DNA from 3 places in the Heyndrickxia sp. FW510-T9 genome. Region 1 is predicted to be linked to each of the others. Evidence: riboswitches for the same ligand, from Rfam matches in the RefSeq annotation. Region 1 holds a riboswitch; each other region holds the start of a gene.
What was found. Region 1 has a riboswitch for thiamine pyrophosphate ahead of thiW (energy coupling factor transporter S component ThiW). Riboswitches for the same ligand answer to the same signal wherever they lie in the genome.
Positions count from the first base shown of each region.

Region 2: another riboswitch for thiamine pyrophosphate. It lies ahead of thiM (hydroxyethylthiazole kinase); the one in region 1 lies ahead of thiW (energy coupling factor transporter S component ThiW).
Region 3: another riboswitch for thiamine pyrophosphate. It lies ahead of thiT (energy-coupled thiamine transporter ThiT); the one in region 1 lies ahead of thiW (energy coupling factor transporter S component ThiW).

Region 1 is NZ_JBYSWK010000047.1:3,130-8,934, reverse strand. It holds gene AC3WJF_RS18435 (ABC transporter substrate-binding protein) at 1-969, opposite strand, end outside; gene AC3WJF_RS18430 (ABC transporter permease) at 979-1,743, opposite strand; gene AC3WJF_RS18425 (ABC transporter ATP-binding protein) at 1,730-2,461, opposite strand; gene tenA (thiaminase II) at 2,534-3,205, opposite strand; gene thiW (energy coupling factor transporter S component ThiW) at 3,229-3,750, opposite strand; TPP riboswitch at 3,919-4,021, opposite strand; TPP riboswitch at 4,106-4,207, opposite strand; RNA gene ssrS (6S RNA) at 4,633-4,830, opposite strand; gene AC3WJF_RS18405 (GTP pyrophosphokinase) at 5,372-5,805, opposite strand, start outside.
Region 2 is NZ_JBYSWK010000061.1:5,992-11,796, reverse strand. It holds gene AC3WJF_RS20405 (NUDIX hydrolase) at 1-251, opposite strand, end outside; gene thiE (thiamine phosphate synthase) at 333-983, opposite strand; gene thiD (bifunctional hydroxymethylpyrimidine kinase/phosphomethylpyrimidine kinase) at 980-1,786, opposite strand; gene thiM (hydroxyethylthiazole kinase) at 1,802-2,608, opposite strand; TPP riboswitch at 2,686-2,796, opposite strand; gene AC3WJF_RS20385 (ATP-binding protein) at 2,889-4,472, shown strand; gene AC3WJF_RS20380 (hypothetical protein) at 4,589-4,780, shown strand; gene AC3WJF_RS20375 (GNAT family N-acetyltransferase) at 5,043-5,805, opposite strand, start outside.
Region 3 is NZ_JBYSWK010000025.1:26,441-32,245, forward strand. It holds gene AC3WJF_RS13655 (MFS transporter) at 1-56, opposite strand, end outside; gene AC3WJF_RS13660 (transglycosylase domain-containing protein) at 645-2,711, opposite strand; gene thiT (energy-coupled thiamine transporter ThiT) at 3,106-3,687, opposite strand; TPP riboswitch at 3,937-4,041, opposite strand; gene AC3WJF_RS13670 (histidine kinase N-terminal domain-containing protein) at 4,207-5,316, shown strand; gene AC3WJF_RS13675 (hypothetical protein) at 5,574-5,805, opposite strand, start outside.

The DNA.
Region 1 (5,805 bases):
TTTCTTCACATCTATTTTCTGTTTCAACATGCCTTTATCGTATAACCAATTCGAGATGTTAGTCCATACAGATTGTTCCTGATATCCGAAGCTCTCCGTCTTACTGTTCATTATAGGTAAGAGGATATTTAGACTTTTCGTTTCTACCTGATGATCAAGTGGAAATGTTGAATCCTCATGTTTATAAAGTGTCTTTAATGCAGCACTTGGATCTTTCGTTACATCTGCTTGACCTTTTGCGACTGCCTTCCAAAATTTTTTGATTGTGGATTTCTTTTTGGTCCAGTCTTTTTCACTCGTAATTAAAATCAATTCGTAGTAATTAGGCACACCATAATCAGCGGGATTAAAAGCATTGACTGGATGACCTTCTTTCTCAAGAAGGATTTTCTCATGATTAATATATCCTCCGTCAATTCCAACCACTTTTTTTGTTGTTATAGCTGGAATAAGATCAAATCCAACATCTGTTGTCTTTACTTTATCTGGATTTCCACCATCATATTTTACCATTGTTTGTAAAACAGCCTGTTCGAACTCCAAGGAAGAGTACCCAATATTTTTTCCCTCTAATTCTTTTGGTCTCGTAATTCCGCTTTCTTTCGGCACCATTAAATAATTCAATGGTTGCCTAACAAGTGCTGCTATAGAAATTACAGGAATTCCTTCTGCTCTTGCCATTACAACCTGTGGCTGATAGCTTATCGCTAAGTCTACCTTGTCAGCGGCAACAAGCTTCAATGGATCAGTAGTTTCGGAAGGCATTTTGATATCAACATCTAAGCCCTCTTTTGCAAAATAGCCTTTTGCTTCTGCTGTATAAATAGCTGAATGCACCGCATTTGGATACCAATCCAACATAATGCTAATTTTTTGTAAACCGTCTTTTGTATTTGCTCCATGACCTTGTGTGCATCCTCCAAGCAAAACAAGGGCACATATTATCAGTAATTTTAAACATATTTTCATTAATATCACCTATTTCCTATTCCAAGATAATATTTTTCGCTCTATTAAACTCATAATGATAAACAGTACCATTCCAAGTATGGAAAGAATGGTTACCGCTGCAAAAACCCCTTCTGCATTTAAATTCCCGGACATTCTTCGGCTGTAATATCCTAATCCTTCACTTGCACCAAGCCATTCTCCAATCGTCGCACCAACAACCGCAAAAACAACTGCCAGCTTCATACCGGAAAATAAATAAGGCAAAGCGAATGGAACTTCGATCTTCACAAATCGCTGCCATCTAGTTGCACCCATTGTTTGTAGTAAATCGCTGTATTCCCTGTTCACTTGCTTTAACCCATCATAAAAATTTAATACGATTGGAAAAAAACAAATTAAAATAGTTACCGCCACCTTGCTCCAAAGGCTATAGCCAAACCAAAGAATAAAAATTGGAGAAAGAGCGATAATAGGAATCGTTTGTGAGATAAGGACAATCGGATACATTACTTTCTCAATTGGCTTTGAAAAATACATGGTCACGGCTATTCCAATACCTCCAATAAGTGCAAGAAAAAAACCTATTAAAACTTCTCTTAGTGTTGCTCCTAAATGAACGACAAATAATTCATGTGGGTAATGTATCATCATTTGCACAATCGATATAGGTGTTGGAATGATAAACGAGGGGATTCTACCTGAATGTACGAGATACTGCCAAATCAACAAACAAAGAATGGAAACGATGATAAATAAACCGTATTGTTGTCTAAAACGTTTAAACCAGTCCATCTGTAATCCTTCTCTCTAGTTCTTGACGATATTCAACCATTTCTGTTGTATAAATCATCTCTGCTTCTCTCGGTCTAGGTAAATCTACTTTGAATTCCTCCACTCCTTGTTGTGGATGAAGAATAAGAATTCTATCACTTAAAAGAATCGCTTCTTCTAAGTCGTGTGTAATAAAAAGAATCGTTTTGTCGAGTTCTTGCCAAATAGAAAGCAGCCATTTTTGCATATCCCGCTTTGTAAAAGCATCCAGCGCTCCGAATGGTTCGTCTAATAACAGTACTTCTGACCCTGTCAAAATGGTACGCAAAAAAGCGATACGTTGCTTCATTCCGCCAGAAAGCTGTTTAGGTAACGCATTTTCCCATTCTGTAAGTCCCGTTTTCTGAAGCCAGTCTCTTACTTCTTCCTTTGTATAAGAATTTCCCTTTCGAATTTCTGAACACAGCATTAAATTTTCTAATACAGTCCTCCACGGAAGAAGTAAATCTTGCTGTGGCATATATCCGGAGCTTCCAGGAGTCGGAATCACTCCATTTATCAAAATTTGTCCCATCTCCGGTTGAAGCAGGCCGGCGATTAGTTTTAAGATAGTGCTTTTGCCTGAACCGCTTTTTCCTATTAAACTAACAAACTCTCCTTTTGATACCGTTAAAGAAAAATTGCTAATGATTGGATTATGTTCATAGGTAAAAGAAACCTTATCCAATTGAAGTGTCATTTTACTGTTTCCCTTCTTGAAAAGCTCTTTTTTCCATCTACCTAGAATGAATATGTATAAGAAAGGATTCTTCTATAACGGCCAATCTTGACCGTTATAAAGCATCTCCCAAAATAAATATTCATATTTTGATGTAGTTTGAAAATGATTTTCCAGTACAGCTAGTTCCTCCTCTGATTTCCCTAAAGTTATTTCGTCTAATAACTCGATTAACCAAAGGGCAATGGAACCGAATTGATCGGAGGAATATGTTTCAATCCAAGTTTTATACGGATTATGTTCCAACCCAGATCCATATTGTTTTTTTAGATGCTTTCCTATTTCCCAATAATCCCACGCACAAGGCAGCAAACATGAAATTAACTCCGCAAGCGTTCCATTTTGGGCAACACTAGACATATAACTCGTATACGCTAAATTGTTTGGAGTCGGTTTTGTTTGCTCCAGTTCTTCCACTGTAACGCCAAACTGACTAGCATATTCCCGATGTACATTCATTTCAAAATGTAGAATGTTATGTAATAGGTGAGAGAACTTTGTCATTGATACAAGATCATTTGCTTTTTGAACACCAATGGCATAGAGCTTTGCATATTGGATCAAATATACATAATCTTGTTTCATATATTCTTTAAACAATTCTTTTGAAAGTGTCCCACTCCCTATTCCTTGTACAAACGGATGCTGGTGATTTTGATTCCAGATTGGTTGAACATTATGAAATAACCTTTCGGAAAAAGTCATTTTTCATCGCTCCTTCCTGTGAATTAAAGCTCACGATTGAAAATGCTATATTTGCGAATAAATCCTTGAAGTGCTTGATTCTTCAGCAACACCTTTAAAACAATTATTCCAATAACCGCACCTCCAAAAGAACTAACGATAAATGCCGGGATAAATCCAAAAACAGCTACCTTTTGACCAAGGATAAGTGTGGCTAGCGGATAGCAACAAATAGCACCAATAATACCAGTCCCTACTACTTCACCAGCAAATGCCCACAAAAGCTTTTTCGTTTTCATGAACAAAATTCCGGATAAGAAGGCACCAATCATACTTCCTGGAAAAGCGAAAATCGAACCTGTCCCCGCCATGTTCCGAATTAGGGATACAATAAATGCCTGTGCAACAGAATACATCGGTCCTAAGAGAACTGCCGTTAAAACATTTGCCATGTGCTGAATAGGAAATATCTTTGCAAAACCAACTGGAATATACACCATATTGCTAGTTAATGTGGTGATGGCAATGATCACACAAGTTAATGTCATTTTTTTTACCTTACTCATAATAAAGAACTCCTCCATTTTGCTTATTAAAATTTAAAAACATTTTTAACGTCTTATGCGTACACGTTCACATGTATTCATAAGGCTATAAATCAACAATAATCACTAATATGGGAAAAAAAACCGCTTTCTAATAAGAAAGCGGTTTTAATCTAAGTTGTATAAACCAACATCAATCGACCGCTTCCCTACGCCAGTACTATCTGGATCAGGTCCAAAGGGTTTCAATCCAACGATTTCTCTCAGCCACTCGGCTCCCCTAGCAAATATTAATATTTAATTGGAATGCGCAAAAAACCCGCCCTTTTTCACGCAAGGACGGGTTGCATTTACAATGATAAAAAGAATGTTATCGTTATAAAATCATGCACTTCCTTACGCCAGCACTAACTGGATCAAGTTCAAAGGGTCCAGATCATATCCGTCTCAGTCTATTCAGACTCCCCTAGTGATCAAATATTCATTTATATACATATAGTAGCACATATTTTAGAAAAGAAAAGAACAAATTTTATTATATTAGTAAAATAACCATGGGTGATAAGGTGATCATCAATCTTTTAGATCTTTCTTTCATAAATTTAGTTGAAATTTGAGTAGTTTGTTTCCGTAATTCTACTTCTTTCATGATAACACTCCTTTCATATTTTTTATATTCATTCAAATTTGTTGGTTTAATGCAACTTATTAGTTTATAATATCCAAAATCCAACATATTGTTCACGAAATTTGCAATATTATTTCCTCAATTATTTGCATTGTACCAACTTCATTTTGCAAAGGTTAAGCACCATAAGAAAACTAGCTAAGTTCATTGCTCTATTCATTACTATAAAAACAAAAAAAGCCAGTTTCGCTTAGAAACTAGCTTGGTTCATTATGTAAGGAGCCGCCTTTGCCGTAATTTAATGATAAGAAAGTTTTAAACCACCACTCCTCAAAGTGGGTGTTCTCAGAAACGTTTCTGCGTGTCCTCCATGTCGTATAGACAAAGGCCTGTCATTCCCGTTCCGATATTAAACTCCCTGTTACAGCTCAAAGGTTAAAACTTTATTATGATTACGTACAACGCAGCTTGTGTTATTATATTACTCCCCTTTTGATAAAAAATCAAATGAAAGGTTTTCCACTCAATTTTTAATAATGAATCGGAAGTCTTTGAACTTGCTGAAACCCTTGTGTCTTTTTAAGGATATAAAGTTTGTACGTAGATTTCCGCTCTAGGCACTTGCTTCTGCGGGAAGGGATGGAGCTCCTCGACGTTACCGCCTGTGGGGTCTCCCACTTCCCTCTTTTTCCTGCAGGACCTCAGATTGTTAAAGTTAAATTACGCTAAAAAAGCAAAAACTTTACGAAGACAGCCAAATAAAAAATGAGCTTGAGATAATCTAGCTCATTTTGATATCCGATTAATTTTTCGTAACGTTGAATTTTATATATTGCTGTATTTATCAACCGTAATTATAAAGCAGTCATGTTAGCGAAGTCCCTTTTAAATTCACAATAACTATCCTAAAGACAATTATTTTTGTAAGAATTAAATTTAAGAAAATAATGCGTTTATTCACGAAAATGAACGAGGAAAGTGTCACGATTCGGGGATTTATGTCTCTTCGTTTACTTAATTGGATAGTAATTTTCCTCTTAATCTTGACATTTCCTTATCCATTAAGAAAGAAGTTTTAGCAAGCTCTATGAGCTGATTTTTAGCTTCTTCAGGTATAGTCTCGCCTTGATATTTATAGTTTAGTTTATGTTCCGTGGATGCCCAAAAATCCATAGCGGATGTACGAATTTGTAATTCTGCAGGAACCCATAATATTTCTTTGGACAGGATGACTTGAGTTTCTACAATCAGGTGCAGACTTTTATATCCACTCATTTTTGGGTCCTGAATATAATCCTTTACGCGTATCACTCGAATGTCTTCACGTTGCTCAATATGCTCCTTTAGCATATACACGTCTTCAATAAAACTTGTTACAATTCTAACACCCGCAATATCTCTTATTTCATTCCTTACCGCTTCTTGTGTTAAGTGAATTTCTTTTTTTT
Region 2 (5,805 bases), on a different contig from region 1:
AAGAATGCATGCATTCCTCCGAATCTCACGCCATCCACATTCCAAGTAACGACCCCTTTGTATTCCACATCATTCAATTGAACACCTGTTTCTTCCATTATTTCTCTTAGTACACTTTCTTTCGGTTCTTCCCCTTTTTCAATCTTTCCGCCGACACCGTTCCATACCCCCATCCACGGTGATTTCACACGGTTGAGCATAAGAATGTGCTCTCCTTTTTTAATAAAGCAAATAGTATATTTGTACTCCATGGGTATCTCCTCCATTCATAAACTATTTTTTCTTCATTATAGCAAAAACGAGAGCAGGGATACCCGCTCTCTTGTTCCGTGCTATTTAACTTGTTGCCACAAGCTTTGCGCCGCTTGCGTAATGTCGGAAGCCTGACTGATTGCGGTGATGACAGATACCCCATCCGCACCAGCCATTATAACCGAATTCGCATTTTCCACTGTAATACCGCCGATTCCTACCATAGGAATCGTAATACCCTTCTTTCGGAAGTGTTGAATATGCCCTGTTCCTTGAACTGCTTTCGCATCTTCCTTTGTTTTAGTAGGAAAAATCGGTCCTACTCCAAAATAATCTGCACCTGCCTCTAGCGCCAACACTGCTTCTTCCATCGTATGAACGGATACACCTAGAATCATATCCCCAATCTTGTTGCGAACGTTCTCTACAGGTTCATCTTCTTGGCCAATATGTACCCCGTCCGCCTGTAAGGAAATCGCTAAATCAATATCATCATTCACAATGAATGGGATCTCATGTTCTTTGCAAATTGCTTGAAGTTCTTTTGCAAGCATAAATTTTTCGTCACCTGTTAAAGCATCGTGACCTTTTTCGCGAAATTGAAATAAGGTAATCCCTCCAGCAATGGCTTCCTTAAGTACACTTACAGGACTTTTATTGCAATTGGGACTGCCCATAATAAAATATAGTTTTAATATATCTCTTAACCTATCTGTATTGATTCTTGTCATTTAATCAAACTACTCCTTTTTTTATACGCCCAATGATTCGTTGGGCCGTGTCCGTTCCCTAGTGGGAAATTTTCTTCAATTGCAGCTTGGATAAAATCCTTTGCTGTTGCAACCGCCTCATACACCTTTTTGCCTTTAGCAAGTTCCGCAGTAATAACTGCCGAAAACGTACAACCCGTTCCATGAGTATTTTCCGTATTAATTCTTTTTGATTTTAAATAAGTAAATTCACTACCATCGTAAAAAAGATCTACTGTCTCTAATGGATCCGTGTCATGTCCGCCTTTAATGACAACATTTTTTACGCCTAATTCTATGAATCTTTTTGCCGCTTCTTCTTTATCTTTTGTTGTTTTAATTTCCATGCCGATGATGACTTCCGCTTCTGGAATATTCGGAGTGATAATCAATGAAAGCGGGATAAGCATTTGTTTTAAAGCCGATACTGCTTCCTGTTGCAATAATGAGGCTCCTCCTTTTGCAATCATCACAGGGTCAACGACAATATTTCTCCAATTGTTTATGGCAATTTGCTCAGAAACTGCTCGGATTATTTCGGCATTAAACAACATTCCTGTTTTCAATGCATCTACTCCGATATCAGCGGCTACCGATTTAATTTGCTCCACTACTGCTTCGGTAGATATAGGAAATACCGCTTGAACATCTAATGTATTTTGAGCCGTCAAAGCTGTAATTGCCGACATCCCATATACACCAAGCTCTTGAAAGGTTTTTATATCGGCCTGTATGCCTGCCCCTCCGCCACTATCTGAACCTGCTATTGTTAATGCTTTTCTCATCTATTGCACCTTCCCTTATCTTTTTTCCACTGAAGTCTTTTCGATAATGTCTTGTTCGGAAACAAGTGAAAGTTGGTTAAGAAATTCGATTTGAAAACTGCCGGGACCTTTTTCAGTTGTTTTGTCTGCTGCCAATTCAGCAGCAATTCCATAAGTTGATACTGCAGATACCGCTGCAATGATTAAGTCCTTTTCGATTGCAGCAAATGCACCAATGACAGATGTTAGTAAACAGCCTGTTCCTGTCACTTTCGTTAAAATAAAATTTCCGTTTCGAATAATATATGTAGACTGGCCATCCGTGACGATATCTTCTTTTCCAGTTACAGTGATTAATGTTTGCAGTTTCCTAGCAGCAGAAATGGCAAGATCAATGCGGTTTCCATGAATTTCCCCCGCATCTACTCCTTTCACAACTGCCTCTACTCCTGAAATATTTGCTATTTCAGCGGCATTCCCTCTTATAATAGATATTTTCACTTCACCAATGATGCGTTTTGCCATCTCGGTTCGATACGGTGTTGCACCCGCTCCAACCGGATCAAAAATTACTGGAACTCCATTGGCATTAGCAGATTTCCCTGCAATAATCATCGACTCCACCGCCGCTGAATTTAATGTTCCCATATTCAAAACTAGCGCACCGGCTATTTTTGCCATGTCCGCCACCTCTTCAGGTGCATAGGCCATCACAGGAGATGCACCTAATGCCAAAAGTCCATTGGCTGTAAAATTTGTCACTACCACATTCGTAATATTATGAACAAGCGGATTTTCCTTTCTTACCGTCTGTAAAGCGTTACTTATTATCATTTTATCCATTGTTGCTCCTCCTTTTAGTTAAATGCAAAAAAGCCAGATCCATATATGGACCCGGCATCATTAGTAAGAGTAAAAGAATCAAAACTCCACTACTTTCCTCCGCTGGTATAACCCAGATCAGGTCCAAAGGGTTAAAAAACTTACTGTTTTTCTCTCAGCCCAAACACAGGGCACCCCTAGTAGTCATCTTATATATTCTTTTTTATCATCATAGTCCCCAAACATAAATATGTAAAGAAATTTTATTGGTGCCTGATACCAAAAGAAGGAATATTGTGGTATGTTGTCAAAAATTAATAGTATATATACGATTATGTGGAAAGTGGTTGATGCTATGAGTACCGAATTGGAACAAATTGGGCAAAAAATTATGGATAATTGTATATTATTAGCGAATAAGTTGCAGGACAAACAAAGAGATGATGAGAAAATTGCTATGCTTAAACATCTCTCAAATATCCAAGATAGCTTCTTTCACTGTCTAGGCTATTCTTTGTATCATGATGAAAATTCCTCATTTACAAAACTAAATGAGTGGGTTGATTTACACCTAGAACAGACTCATTTATTCTATAAACAATTACGAAAACAATCCCTTTTTCCAAGTCATTATTATAAGTCGGTAATTATGGATTTTTTAGAAGAGGAGCTAGAATCGAGTAACATTTCTCCACATGTTCTAATTCAAGTTATCAAAAAAATAGATATGCTTATTCAATATACTTCCAATACTTTTTCCAATCGAATGAAGCCATATATAATAAAAGAACTGCGTAAATATGCTTCATCTCTTGCAGAAGAAAATTTAACTCTCCGTGAACTAAATGAAGTAAAAAATGCATTAAAAGAGGCTACAATTCTTGTCATTACCGATAATAAAGATAACATAAAATATGCTAATAAAAAGTTTTGTCAAATTACTGGATACAATGAGAAAGAAGTGATTGGTCAAAATCATCATAACCTATTAAATTCCGGTTTCCATCCAAATGACTTTTATAAAACAATTCGGGATCATATTAAACAAGGCATCATATGGAAAGGAGAAATCCGAAATAAAGCAAAGGATGGCAGCTTTTATTGGGTGGATTGTACGATTGTTCCTTTTAAGGACCGTAACGGGAAAACCTTTCAACAAATTGCTATTCAACATGATATAACGGAGCAAAAAAGTACCGAGGAAATGCTACAAAAGACGGAAAAATTATCACTGGTAGGCGAATTGGCGGCTGGCATAGCTCATGAAATTCGTAATCCACTGACCACTATTCGAGGTTTTGTACAAATTCTTGATCGTTTCTCAGAAGAAAAGAAATTTCTTTATTCTAAAACTATTCTGGAGGAAATCGATCGGATTAATTTCATCGTTAGCGATTTTATGGTATTCGCAAAACCACATACTGTTCAATTTAAAGAATGCAATCTTAGTGAAACAATAGAAACCGTCGTTCATTTACTAACTGCTGAAATGGCTATGAAAAACGTAGAAATTATGAAGTCATTTCAGCAAAAAGAAATTTTTGTATACGGTGAGCGCAATCAATTAACACAAGTATTTTTAAATTTTCTCAAAAACGCTATTGATGCATTACCAAATGGGGGTAAAATTAATATTACAAGTTCAATATGCGCAGAAGACGTAATGATTTCTATCCAAGATAATGGAATAGGGATGTCCAAAGAACAAGTGGATAAAATTGGAGAAGCCTTTTATACTTCAAAAGTAAACGGGAATGGTCTAGGCTTAATGGTCAGCTATAAAATTATAAAAAATCATCATGGGCGAATAATGGTCGAAAGTGAATTGAACAAAGGCACAACTTTTAACATCGTGCTTCCTTTGCTCCAAAAAGCAGTAACTTGAATCTGTTGTTTTGCTATTGTACAAATTATTTACTATTGCCTTCTATGACCACTTACACTTCGATAGAAAATACATTATACTAAACTTACTGTAAATACTGTTAAGGAGGTACTAGCATGACGGAAAACAATCATTCAGAACCTAAGAAAAAAATAAGCTTGCAAGAGGCAATGAAACAGCAGCTCGCAAATAAAAAGAAACAAACAGTAAATGATAATTCTCTTGGTAATCCATTGCAAAAAACACAAAAAATGAAAAGCCAGCAAACGAAAAAGGCGAATAATCAACGTAGAAAAACAGGTGTATAATCATTGCTTTTTCGTTTAGATAAAGTTCAATTGTCAATAAAAATAAGTAATCCCCCTTTTTTCAGAAGTTATTCTGTATAAAGGGGGTATTTATTTCTCCATTTATATTCAGCTAATTAATAATGGATCTTCATTTTCTCTTAATATATCTCAAGACTTTACATATTTATTATTTTGTTAGTACGATTTTTTTCATACAACCATAAATCCTACTATTTGTATAATATTCTCAATATACTTAAAAAAACCTCTTAGCCATAATCTAATTTAATAGATAATAATCCTGTGCCTCAAGGACTTTAAAACCACATGATTGATATAATTTTAATGCATTTGCATTCTTCGTTTCCACTTCAAGAAAAATCGGAAAACCTAAAGCATGTTGTTCACGAATTACTTTCTTCAATGCCCTTCTTCCAATCCCTTGACCTTGGTATTTAGGAAAAACGGCGAAACCATATATCCATGCTTCCCCATCCAACTGTTGAACACGTATTTTACCGACTATTTTTTGATCGCTTTCAATTACATAGTAATTTTGTGATTCTACTTTTCTAATGCGCCTATTATATGTCTCTGCGTCTTCTTTTTTAAAGCCAAAGCACTCTACATCTAATTGAATTTCTGTTTCTAAATCTTCTGGTGTAGAATTTCTAATAATAACTTCCACTTCTTCCCCTAAATTAATTTCTGACCATTTCATTTGATGCTCTGAAAAAGATAATTTACAAGGAACTGTTTGTAAGAAGTCCTTTGCCGTAAGAGAATTAGCAGGAGCATTCAATAGAACGACTTCGGTCTCTCCCTTTTTTATTTCTTCTAATGCTTTTCCTAATAGATTTGTAAAAATTCCTTTGCGGCGGTGGTTTGGATGCACCATTCCGCAAATCTCCACTTTGCTACCAAACCCATAAAATCCAAGAAATCCTACTAGTTCTCCATCTTCATATTGAAAGAAATCTGTTAACTCCTTAGCATCACGATTTTCGAGCATTTTCCAGTTTAATTTTAAATGGATATTTTCT
Region 3 (5,805 bases), on a different contig from region 1:
GCAAAAAACAACTTTGCGAAACTAGGTTTTTTAAATAATTCAATCATTTTTTTCATTTTTTTTACCTCATTCGTTTAAGTTACTCTAATTATATTTTGAAGAATATTTTTTCGAGAGGATCTTATGAATGGTTTTATATCAGTCTGAGGGCTGAAATTGATCTTAACCTATCCTTAATGCTATTTGTTCGATTTATTGACATGGCTAGTTTTTTATTCGCTCTCTTTCTGAGTTGATGCGACGTATTTTCGTGTTATGGGCATTGGCCGGTTTTTCGCTCCCTCTATTTAATTTAATGTGACCTGTTTGCTATTTTATGTGCCGGCTTTCTACATGAATGTGACCCATATTCTGTTTTTTTGTGCCTCGAACGGTTTTTCGCTCCTTACATTCAATTTATTGTGACCTGTTTGCTATTTTATGTGACCGTTTTCAACATGAATGTGACCCATATTCTGTTTTATGTGCCTCGAACGGTTTTTCGCTCCCTCTATCTAATTTAATGTGACTTGATTGCTTTTCTATGTGCCCTCTTAATACTTGAATGTGACACGAATCCTGCTTTATGTGACCCGACCAGTTTTTCGTTCCCTTTATGTTTACATAATAAAAGACCCCAAACATAGTTTGGAGTCTTTTGATGATTAATGTCCTCTAATTTCGTTCCATTTCTTTTTGAACTGATCTGTTAGGTCCTTCCACTTACTTTTATGTTCGTCTATCTTTTCTTTGAGTTTTTTTGCGCTTTCTTTTAATTTTTTATCAAATTCCTCAGCCTTTTCAATGATAGATTGGCTATCCTTTTTACCAGCAAGATTGGCATTTATGGACTGTACGTCAAACTGACCAGGTTCCGTGTATTTCAATGTGTTTTGCATGACAGCTTGGAAAACTGGCACAACCCCTTGAGAGCTTAGTCCATATAAATAATGCTGTGAATCTGTTTTATCATATCCAATCCATACAGCACTAACAAGATTTGGGGTATATCCTACAAACCACTGATCTGTTGTACCATTTGAGCTATAGGTGGATTGTGTGGATCCAGTTTTTCCGGCAATGGTATAACCAGGAACGTTTACACCTTTCCCGGTTCCTGTTTCCACAACATTTAGTAACATCGAAGTCATTTCATCTGAGACCTTTTTACTTGTAACGTTTGTTTCCTTCGGTTTTCTTTCGGCAATTATATTGCCAGTAGGTCCCACAATCTTTGTAATAAGATGGGCATCATAGCGTTTTCCGCCATTAGCAAAAACCGAAAATGCATCAGCCATTTGCATTGGTGATACACCTTTATTCATCCCACCAAGAGCCAACCCTAAATTTCTATCTTCGTTTGTTAATGGAATCCCAAAACGTTTGGCGGCATCCATTCCTTTATTTATCCCTATTTCATTTAAGAGCCATACCGCTGGTAAATTGATAGAATTTTCAACCGCTTTATACATAGGAACTTCTCCGAGATACTGCCCATTATAATTTTTTGGAGCATAATCTCCGAAGGTCATTTTCTCGTCCTTCAAAGAGGAATTTGGTGTATACCCTTCTTCTAATGCTGGGGTATACACCACTAAAGGCTTGATGGTAGACCCTGGTTGTCTTTGCAGCTGAGTTGCACGGTTAAAGCCACGGAATACTTTCTGGCCTCTCCCCCCTACAAGGGCTCTTACTCCACCCGATTTCGGATCCAGTAAAATCCCTCCGCTTTGTACTAAATCTCCGCCTCGTCCCGCTGGAAATAACGAATCATTTTGGTATACATGCTCAAGTCCGGATTGAATGTTTTGATCCATTTCCGTATATATGCGATATCCTCGTGTTAAAATATCATCTTGTGTCAACCCGTAAAGATTGGTTGCTTCATTTAATACTGCATCAACATAATAAGGATATTTGCCTTTTAAAGGATCTCCTCCTCTATCTTTTAAAACTAATTTCTCGTCAACTGCCTGTTTGTATTGCTCATTAGTAATGTAACCATATTGTTTCATAGCTCCCAAAACAACATTTCTACGTTGTATTGCACGGTCCATATGATGGTATGGATCCAATGCAGATGGTGCATTGATGATTCCGGCTAATGTAGCAGCCTCACTCAAATCAACATTTTGTACATCTTTTCCAAAATACGTTTTAGCTGCATTTTGAACACCATAAGCGCTATGCCCGAAATAAATTTGGTTTAAATACATTTCCAATATTTCATCTTTGGAATAATACTTTTCAATTTTAATCGCTAAAAATAGCTCTTCAATTTTACGTCTATATGTTCTTTGAGGTGAAAGAAGTGCATTCTTCGTTAACTGTTGGGTAATCGTACTTCCGCCAGCAGTAACACCACCAGCCGCAATGTTTTTAAAAAAGGCGCTTGTCATACCTCGAAGATCGAACCCACCGTGATCATAGAATCGATGGTCCTCAATAGAAACAACGGCATTTTTCAAATTATCCGGCATTTGTTTTATAGCGACCCCTTCTGTTCGATTAGCTGAAATTTTACTAGCAAGATCACCATCTTTATCATAAATACCCGTAGATTGTGATAGTCCTTTTTTCAATAAGCCCACATTAACCGTACTCGCAAAATAAGTAAAGAAACCTAAAAAACCTAACACAAAAAGTGATAGGGCCAAAAGCATTATTTGATTCATGTGTGCTTTTTTCCATAACCGTTTTACAGCTGACCAAAATTGCTGTAACCGTTCCATGTTGTTCCCTGCTTTCTTTATTTCATTTGGAATATAAATCTCCATACCAATATTTTCAAATATGATATAACTCTTGTTCTATGCTAAAGGATATTATGGAACTAAAAAAAAATCAACGAAAAATTTAAAAGAGGAAGCGCATTGCCCATCGGCGTACGGATTTCGTAGTCTTCGACTGAGATAAAGGAAACATAAAGAGGTAGTTCACGAGCTATTGAAATTGGCACTTCAAATTTCACCGAGTGAAATTAGTATTACCAATTTCACCTGATGTTGACTTATCGTAGGGAGGAGACGGAGAAATACGCTAGCTGATAGGGGTTGGAGCTAGATCCCAATCTATTTGTAAATAGTTTTATTTTAAAAAATAGAAGGAAAGGGATACCCTTTCCTTCTATTTTTTAATTCCTCTTAAAATAAGTCTTGGTGATATTATAAGAATAAAAATAACTAATATAACACTTAGAATAAAGCTTGGGAGCAAATAACCTCCATTATAAAGGAAGGAATAAATTCCTACTGGCTGTCCTTTTGGTGCATAGTTCCCGAAAAAGACAATACCCGTATAAAAATGAACGGCAAATCTAAGCAAGCTTCCAATAAATATCCCAATAACAGAAAATGTAATCCACTTTACTTTGTTAGAATCGATTAATCCATTACGGACTTGGCTTGCAAATATACCCGCAAAACCAATTACTGTAAACGCAACAAAATAATCTAAGATACCTTGAGTTACGGTATAAATTTTCGGGAATCCCGCTACGAATTGTAGTAGACCTAAAAGAAATCCGGTCAATAATCCGCCCTTTACTCCCCATCTAAAAGCCATAATAAAAACTGGAATCATCGCTAATGTGATAGATCCACCTTCTGGCCAAATTGCTTGACAAATTAAACCTGAAACAAGGTCTAACAAATAGGCAAGTGCACCTAGTACTGCAACTTCTACAAGAAATAACGTCTTTCTATTCACTTTTTTCCTCCCCATTTCCCTATATAATAAATTTTCAACTGAATTTCCCTAAATAGGGACTGGGAAAGATAAACCTCTGTATTGTTTTTGATAAAGGCTGTTTTCGTAAAGTTTGTTGTTTTTGAAAATAAACAATGGACCGTTCCTTTCCACGTTTATAATATTATTAAAAGCAACAATTCTTTAAAAAAGAGCCTTCATAAAAAAAAGCAATACAGGACGGTTTTTAGGAAAGTCCTTGTATTGCTTCATTCCATCAAACCACAGTCCCTGCGCTAGCATTATCTAACAGGTTCATAGGGTCAGAACTCATTCGTTCACTCTCAGCCATTATTGGCTCCCCTTGTGGGAATATTCATATTGTCATAATGACTATACTACGAAATTATTTTTTTGACAATACATTCAATTTACTACTTAACTAATAGGTTTAATAAAAAGTTTGGAAAGTTTTTGATAATTTTGATATATTTAAATTAAATTTTCTTTTTTAAAACTAATGCATTGGAGGTGACAAAAATGATTCCGTTAAAGGATGTTATTTCTGATTTTCTAGAAGGACGTCGAGATGTACTATTATCCATATGGAATAATGAAAACCGCATAAATGAGAATGATCCATTTAAGGAAGCTATGCCTCTCAATGGAAGAACTATGTATGATATCGTAGTACAATCGATCACAAAAAGTAAGAGTCAAATTGATGATCTTTTGCAGCCATTGGCTAAAAAGCTTGCAGAGGAAAGAAGAATCGCAAATATTAATATTGGTGAATTTGTGTTCAATGTAAATATTGGCAGAGCGATTATTTTCAAAGATTTATACTGCCAATATCCACTTTGGAACGAGCTGCTTCCTGCCATTGACCAAATAAATTATACATTCGATCAATTACTATATTATACGGTATCCTATTATTCCGAAATGCAAGATACGATTATTAGGGAAAAAAGCCAGTACATCAATACCACTCATCAAGATCGACTAACACTTCTTGGACAAATGACGTCTAGTTTTGTTCATGAATTTCGCAACCCACTAACATCTATTCACGGATTTGTTCAATTATTAAAAGCAGACTATCCAAGACTTCCTTATTTGGACATCATATATAACGAACTGGAACAATTAAAGTTTAGTATCTCCCAATTTCTAATGCTTTCCAAAAAGGAAATTATCGAAAATGAAAAAACAACAGTTCAGCTCAATGATTTAATAGAACAAGTAGTATCATTTTTATATCCTCGAATATTAGAAGTAAATGTAGATGTGCAAAAAGTATACAAAAAAAATTACAGTATCCAAGGCTATCATGATGAAATCAAACAAGTTCTTATCAACATTATTTTTAATGCGATAGATGTCCTACTTAATATTAATCACCCAATCATTCAAATACGATTGGATGAACAAGATCAATTTATAACTTTAGAAATCGCCAATAATGGACCTAAAATCCCCGAAAGCTTAATAGAGCATATTTTTGAACCATTTGTATCCCAGAAGAAAACAGGGACTGGCTTAGGATTATATGTTTGCAAAAATACTATAGAGAAGCATGGTGGTTTGTTAACATGCGACTCGACAGATGATTGGACTGTATTTAAGATACTTCTTCCATATACATAAAAAATGATATTGTACAATATCTATACATATGGCTGTTTTCTTATGAATTTTTGGTTTTCGCAAATCGTTATAAATACTAATCTAGAGTATCTTCGGGGCATCTTTTTTTTATAGTTCATTCATTTTAACCTAGATACGATTGTTATCTAGAGCTTAAGTATACAAGAGCAATAAAGTATAAGAAAAGAACCTTACATATAAAAATATACCAATGAAGCCCTCCCATTTTTTTGGGCGAGCTCCATTGCGTTTATTTATTACCAGAAGAGAAAAGGTAAAAAGGCTAAAGCACCTATAGCACCTAATGCTATTCCTGCACCGAAGCCCCAGCCCCAGCCTCCCCAATAAGGATATCCATAACCATATCCACCGTAATTTGGATAAGCATATCCTCCATATCCTGCACCTGGAAAAGGTCTAAGATAAACCATTCGATTATCTACGCGATGAATAATCCCTCGGTGAATTCTCCCATCTCTTGTTCGAATT